Regions from separate parts of the Micromonospora sp. NPDC047812 genome, predicted to be linked through region 2. Evidence: predicted binding sites of a transcription regulator. Region 2 holds the regulator's gene; the other holds the start of a gene.

Region 1 (3,373 bases), on a different contig from region 2:
GAGATGGACGGCTACAAGGCGTTGGACGACGGCCAGCGGGTCGAGTTCGAGATCGCCCAGGGCCAGAAGGGTCCCCAGGCCGAGCGCGTGCGCGTCATCGCCTGACGGGCGTCTCTCCCACGCCCCCGCGCCGACCGACTTCCCGGCCACCGGTCGTGAGGCGCCGGCCGGGGGTGGTCCGGCAAGGCCGGGCAGCCGTCGGCCGGCCCGCCCCACGGGGGCGGGCTTCGGCCCGGTTGCGTCGGCAGGGGAGGATCGTGAGCCGTTCCAGCCATCGCTGAGGAGGGTTCATGTCCGACCAGCCGCCCCAGGCCGCGCCGCCCCCGGGAGACCCCGACCCCTCCGCGACGCCACCCGTCGGCCCGGGCGGCGCTGCGCCGGCGGGCCCGCACCAGCCGCAGGGCCAGGTCTTCCCGCCCACCGGCGGGTACCCGGTCGGCTCCGGCCCGTACGGCGGGCAGCCGTGGTACCCGGGCGCCCCGGTCGCCTATCCCGGGCAGCCGTGGTACCCGCCGGGGCACGGCCTCGATCCGGCCGACCTGCTCGTCACCCCGCCCGGCGCCGGCGTCAACGGCTGGTTCGGCCGGTGCGTCGGCGCCGTGCGCCGGGGCTGGCGGCTGCTGCTGCCGATCCTGCTGCTCACCCAGGTGCTGCCGGCCCTGGTGGTGTCGGTGCTCTCGCTCGTCGTCGACCCGTCGGCGAAGTGGGAGGAGTCGATGGCCGACGACCCCGCCGCGCTGCCCGACACCTTCCTGGCCGACACGGGCGTCCTGCTGTCCGTGGTGCTCGGCAGCGCCCTCATCTTCGGTTTCGTGCAGAGCCTGGGTTGGGCGGCCGGCACCTGGGTGGTCACCCGGCAGGCGGCCGGTCAACCGGTGAGCGTGGGCGCGGCCCTCTCCTACGGGGCGCGCCGGGCGCTCGGCCTCTGGGGCTGGACCCTGCTGATGAGCGTGATCATCGGGCTCGGGGTCTGTCTCTGCGTGATTCCCGGCATCTACTTCGCCTTCGCGCTGAGCATGGCCGGCCCGGTCTACCTGTTCGAGCGGCAGCACCCGATCGGCCGCTCCTTCCGGATGTTCCACGACCGGCTCGGTCTGCTGCTCGGCCGGGTGGCGCTGGTGGCGGCGGCGGTCGTCGTCGGCAGCGGGGCCGCCGGCATGGTGGAGGGCATCGGCACGCTGCCGTTCGGCACCACCCCGCTGGAGTCGCCGGGCACGGCGGTCGGCGTGCTCGCGGTGACGCTGGTGGGCGCGGTGCTGGCCCTGCCCACCCACCTCGCCCAACTGGTCGGCCTGGTCGTCACCTACGCCGAGCAGCGTGCCCACGAGGGGCCGGTGGACAGCGCGCGGCTGACCGGTGAACTCGGCTGACCGGGGCCATCGTGCTTGCACTCGACAGGGGAGAGTGCTAAACAAGTCATTGGCACTCGCATACCGCGAGTGCCAACGGTCGGGGCGGTAGGGCCACGGTCGTAGCGGCGTCCAGACGCGGCTGCGGCACATGGCCGGTCGTCGCGGGCTATCCGGCCCGGCCGAGGAGACGTCGTCGTCGCCAGGTGGCGACGTCCCAAGGTGCGTACACCAGGCGGCCCATCCGGGACACACACTCGGGTGGCCCGTGAGTGTCCAGGAGGACAACGCCGTATGGCCAAGATGATCGCGTTCGACGAAGAGGCGCGCCGCGGCCTCGAGCGGGGCATGAACCAGCTCGCCGACGCCGTGAAGGTGACGCTCGGCCCCAAGGGCCGCAACGTCGTGCTCGAGAAGAAGTGGGGTGCCCCCACCATCACCAACGATGGTGTGAGCATCGCCAAGGAGATCGAGCTCGAGGACCCCTACGAGAAGATCGGCGCCGAGCTGGTCAAGGAGGTCGCGAAGAAGACCGACGACGTCGCCGGTGACGGCACGACGACGGCGACCGTCCTGGCCCAGGCCCTGGTCCGCGAGGGCCTGCGCAACGTGGCCGCCGGTGCCAACCCGATCGCCCTGAAGCGGGGCATCGAGGCCGCCGTGGCCAGCGTCTCGGAGGAGCTGCTCAAGCTCGCCAAGGACGTCGAGACCAAGGAGCAGATCGCCTCCACCGCCTCCATCTCCGCCGGTGACACCAGCGTCGGCGAGATCATCGCCGAGGCGATGGACAAGGTGGGCAAGGAAGGCGTCATCACCGTCGAGGAGAGCAACACCTTCGGGCTGGAGCTGGAGCTCACCGAGGGTATGCGCTTCGACAAGGGCTACATCTCGGCCTACTTCATGACCGACCCGGAGCGCATGGAGGCCGTCTTCGACGACCCCTACCTCCTGATCGTCAACAGCAAGATCTCGTCGGTGAAGGACCTGCTCCCGATCCTGGAGAAGGTCATGCAGTCGGGCAAGCCGCTGCTGATCATCGCCGAGGACATCGAGGGCGAGGCCCTGGCGACCCTGGTCGTCAACAAGGTCCGGGGCACCTTCAAGTCCGTCGCCGTCAAGGCGCCGGGCTTCGGTGACCGCCGCAAGGCCATGCTGGCCGACATCGCCATCCTCACCGGTGGCCAGGTCATCAGCGAGGAGGTCGGCCTCAAGCTGGACGCCGTCGGCCTCGACATGCTGGGCCGCGCCCGCAAGGTCGTGGTGACCAAGGACGAGACCACCATCGTCGACGGTGCCGGCGACGCCGAGCAGATCCAGGGCCGGGTCAACCAGATCCGGGCCGAGATCGACCGGAGTGACTCCGACTACGACCGCGAGAAGCTGCAGGAGCGGCTGGCCAAGCTGGCCGGCGGCGTCGCGGTGATCAAGGTCGGCGCGGCCACCGAGGTCGAGCTGAAGGAGCGCAAGCACCGCATCGAGGACGCCGTCCGCAACGCGAAGGCCGCCGTCGAGGAGGGCATCGTCCCGGGTGGTGGCGTCGCGCTGGTGCAGGCCGGCAAGTCCGCCTTCGACAAGCTGGACCTGGTCGGCGACGAGGCGACCGGCGCGCAGATCGTCAAGATCGCGCTGGACGCCCCGCTGCGGCAGATCGCCGTCAACGCCGGTCTCGAGGGTGGCGTGGTCGTCGAGCACGTCCGCAACCTCAACCCGGGTCACGGCCTCAACGCCGCCAACGGCGAGTACGTCGACCTGCTGGCCGCGGGCATCATCGACCCGGCCAAGGTGACCCGCTCGGCGCTGCAGAACGCCGCGTCGATCGCGGCGCTCTTCCTCACCACCGAGGCCGTCGTGGCGGACAAGCCGGAGAAGACCCCGGCCGCCCCGGCTGGTCCGGGTGGCGGGGACATGGACTTCTGAGTCCAGCTCCAACAACGCCGAAAGGGGCGGGCCGCGTCAGCGGTCCGCCCCTTTCGCTGTCACGTCGGCAGTGGCCGTTGGTTGCGTCTCTTCTGCGCCCGGTCGTA
Region 2 (3,373 bases):
GGCGGTCAGGCCGGGTCAGGCGTGGCCGTTGAAGGCGTCGCGCATCCGGGAGAAGAAGCCGCCCTGCTTGGTGAGCTCGGCGACCTCCTCGCCCCGGGTCTTGGCGAAGTCGCGCAGCATCTTCTCCTGGTCGGCGTCGAGCTTGGTGGGGGTACGCACGTCGAGGTGGACGTAGAGGTCGCCCCGGCCGGTGCCGCGCAGGTGCGGCACGCCCCGGGCGCGCAGCCGCAGGGTGCTGCCCGGCTGGGTGCCGGCCTTGACGTCGACCGTCTCCTCGCTGTCCAGCGTCTTGATGGTCAGCCGGGTGCCGAGGGCCGCCGCGGTCATCGGCACCGTGACCCGGCAGTGCAGGTCGTCGCCCTTGCGGGAGTAGACGTCGTGCGGCCGCTCGTGGATCTCCACGTAGAGGTCGCCGGCCGTGCCGCCGCCCGGGCCGACCTCGCCCTGCTGGGCGAGGCGGATGCGCATGCCGTCCTCGACACCGGCCGGGATCTTGACGGTCAGCGAACGTCGGGTGCGGACGCGGCCGTCGCCGGCGCAGGTCGGGCACGGGTGCGGGATGGTGGTGCCGTACCCCTGGCAGACCGTGCACGGCCGGGCGGAGACCACCTGACCGAGGAAGGTGCGCTGCACGGACTGCACCTCGCCCCGCCCGGCGCACGCCTCACAGGTGGCCAGGTGGGTGCCGGCCGCCGTGCCGGCGCCCGAGCAGGTGGTGCAGAGCACGGCGGTGTCGACGGTGATCGGCGCCTCGACGCCGAACGCGGTCTCGTGCAGGTCCAGCTCCAGCCGCAGGATCGCGTCCGCGCCGGGCCGGGTCCGCGGTCGCGGGCCCCGCGAACCGCCGGCCGCGCCGCCGAAGAACGCGTCCATGATGTCCTGGAAGCCGACGAACGGCCCGGCGCCGCCGGGGCCGCCCGGGCCACCCGCACCCCCGCCGCCGGGGGCGAGCGGGTCGCCGCCCAGGTCGACGATCTGCCGTTTCCGGTCGTCCGAGAGGACCTCGTACGCGGCGTTGATGTCCTTGAACTTCTCCTGTGCCTCCGGATCCGGATTCACGTCCGGGTGGAACTGCCGCGCCAACTTGCGGTAGGCGCGCTTGATCTCGTCGTCGGAGGCTTCCCGGCTCACCCCGAGAATGCCGTAGTAGTCCCTGGCCACTGCGTTCCGTGTCCTCATGTTCGTCTCGCGTTGCGCCGGTCGGCGGCCGGAGCCGGCCGTCGGCCCTGACTGGTCAGTTCTGGGCCAGCAGCTCGCCCACGTAGCGTGCCACGGCCCGCACCGTGGCGATGGTGCCGGGGTAGTCCATCCGGGTCGGCCCCAGCACGCCGAGGCCGCCTACGCTGGTCGTGCCCGGCCCGTAGCCGGTGCTGACCACCGAGGCGGCGCGCAGGTTGTCGATCTCGTTCTCGTCGCCGATCAGCACCCGCGTCGTGCTCGGCTCCGCCTCGCCGATGAGCTTGAGCATGACGACCTCCTCCTCCAGCGCCTCCAGGATGGGACGCAGGGAGCCCTGGAAGTCGAGCAGGCCACCGCGGGTGAGGTTGGCCGTGCCGGCCAGCGCGATCCGCTCCTCGTGCCGCTCGATCAGCGTTTCCAGCAGCACGGTGGAGAGGGTGGTCATCGCCGGCCGCAGGTGCGGCAGCGACTCCTCGACCAGCGCCTGCACCAGCGGCGGGGTCTCCGACAGCCGGGTGCCGACCAGCTTCTCGTTGACCAGCCGGCGCAGGTCCGTGACGTCGTCGGCGGGGATCGGCGCGGGCAGCTCGACCAGCCGCTGCTCGACCCGGCCGGTGTCGGCGATCATGACCAGCATCAGCCGGGTGGTGGAGATCGGCACCAGCTCCAGGTGGCGCACCGAGGAGCGGGCCAGGCTCGGGTACTGCACCACGGCGACCTGCCGGGTCAGTTGCGCCAGCAGCCGGACGGTGCGGTGCACCACGTCGTCGAGGTCGACGGCGCCGACCAGGAAACGCTCGATCGCCCGGCGCTCGGCCGGGCTGAGCGGCTTCACCCGGGACAGCCGGTCCACGAAGAGCCGGTAGCCCCGGTCGGTGGGCACCCGGCCGGCGCTGGTGTGCGGCTGGCGGATGTAGCCCTCCTCCTCCAGCACGGCCATGTCGTTGCGGACGGTCGCCGGTGAGACCCCCAGCTGGTGCCGCTCGACCAGCGCCTTGCTGCCGACGGGCTCCTGCGTGGCGACGTAGTCCTCGACGATCGCGCGCAGTACGGCGAGCTTGCGGTCGTCGAGACCCATTCTCCCCACCTCCTGTCGCACGTCGGCCCCGGCACGCGGGGGGCCGGGGCGGGCTGCTGGCACTCGACTGTAGCGAGTGCCAGTCTACGTCGGCGGGGCCGCCGGCGCGATGATCGACCTGGGGCGATCAGTCCGATCGGCGACCGTGCGGGCCCGCCGGACGGGCCCGGGGACCGGTCGTCCCACGCCGGTGTCACGCTGGTGCCGCCTTGCCGGCTGCCCCTACCGTGACCTCCATGACTGAACCACCTCGCCCTCCCGGAGCGGGGGACCCCGGCTTCCCGCCGGATCCGACCGCTCCGTCGGGGGTTCCCGGCCACGCCGGCTCCGGCGACCCCACCGCACCACTGTCCGGGGCACCCGGCCCGGGCAACCATCCTCCACCCGGTGACTATCCGCCGCCCACCGGCGACCAGCCGCCGTCGGGCGGCTACCCCCCGCCCGGTGACTATCCCCCGCCCGGTGGCTTCCCTCCGCCCGGCGGCTACGGCCCGCCGGGGGCCGGCTACCCGGCCGGTGGCGGCTACGGACCGCCGACGGGCGGCTACGCCAGCAACGACGACAAGAACTGGGCCCTGATCGCCCACTTCGGCGGCGCGGTCGGCGTGATCGTCGGCGGCGGCCTGCTCGGCTGGCTGGCGCCGCTCATCGCGCTGATGGCCCGGGGGCAGCAGTCGCCGACCGCCCGGGCGCACGCCGTCGCGGCGCTGAACTTCCAGCTCACCTGGATGATCGTCGGGGTGCTGAGCTGGGTGGTCACGCTGATCACCTGCGGGGTGCTGTTCTTCGTCCCGATGCTCGTCTGGCTGGTGCCGCTGATCTTCGGCATCGTCGGCGGGGTCAAGGCCAACGAGGGCGTGCTCTACCGCTACCCGATGACCTACGGCTTCACCAGGTGACCCGGGTCGGCCGCTCCCCCGGCCGGCCCCGGCACGCGGTTCACGGCAGCAGGTCACGGACGACCGCGTCGGCGAGCAGCCGGCCCCGCAGCGTCAGCACGGCCCGACCGGCCGCGTGTTCGTCGGCGACCAGCAGCCCGTCGGCGAGGGCCCGCGCGGCGCCGGCCCGACCGGCGTCGTCGAGGGCGGCCAGGGGCAGCCCGGAGGCGAGGCGCAG

Evidence for each region. Region 2 encodes HrcA, which represses chaperone genes, less so after heat shock. Its sites were predicted from a motif close to GGTTNGCACNCTCNNNNNGAGNGTGCNAACC; they were not measured.
Region 1: groL (chaperonin GroEL) is a predicted target of HrcA. The motif match lies at 1,418-1,448, and genes of this name have one in related genera.

The regions. Positions count from the first base shown of each region.
Region 1 covers NZ_JBEYRY010000001.1:1,541,105-1,544,477, reverse strand. Annotated here, with positions in the region: gene AB0883_RS07160 (cold-shock protein) at 1-105, shown strand, start outside; gene AB0883_RS07155 (hypothetical protein) at 291-1,370, shown strand; gene groL (chaperonin GroEL) at 1,644-3,266, shown strand; gene AB0883_RS07145 (hypothetical protein) at 3,326-3,373, opposite strand, start outside.
Region 2 covers NZ_JBEYRY010000015.1:61,799-65,171, reverse strand. Annotated here, with positions in the region: gene dnaJ (molecular chaperone DnaJ) at 16-1,161, opposite strand; gene hrcA (heat-inducible transcriptional repressor HrcA) at 1,235-2,257, opposite strand; gene AB0883_RS29295 (DUF4870 domain-containing protein) at 2,494-3,156, shown strand; gene hemW (radical SAM family heme chaperone HemW) at 3,197-3,373, opposite strand, start outside.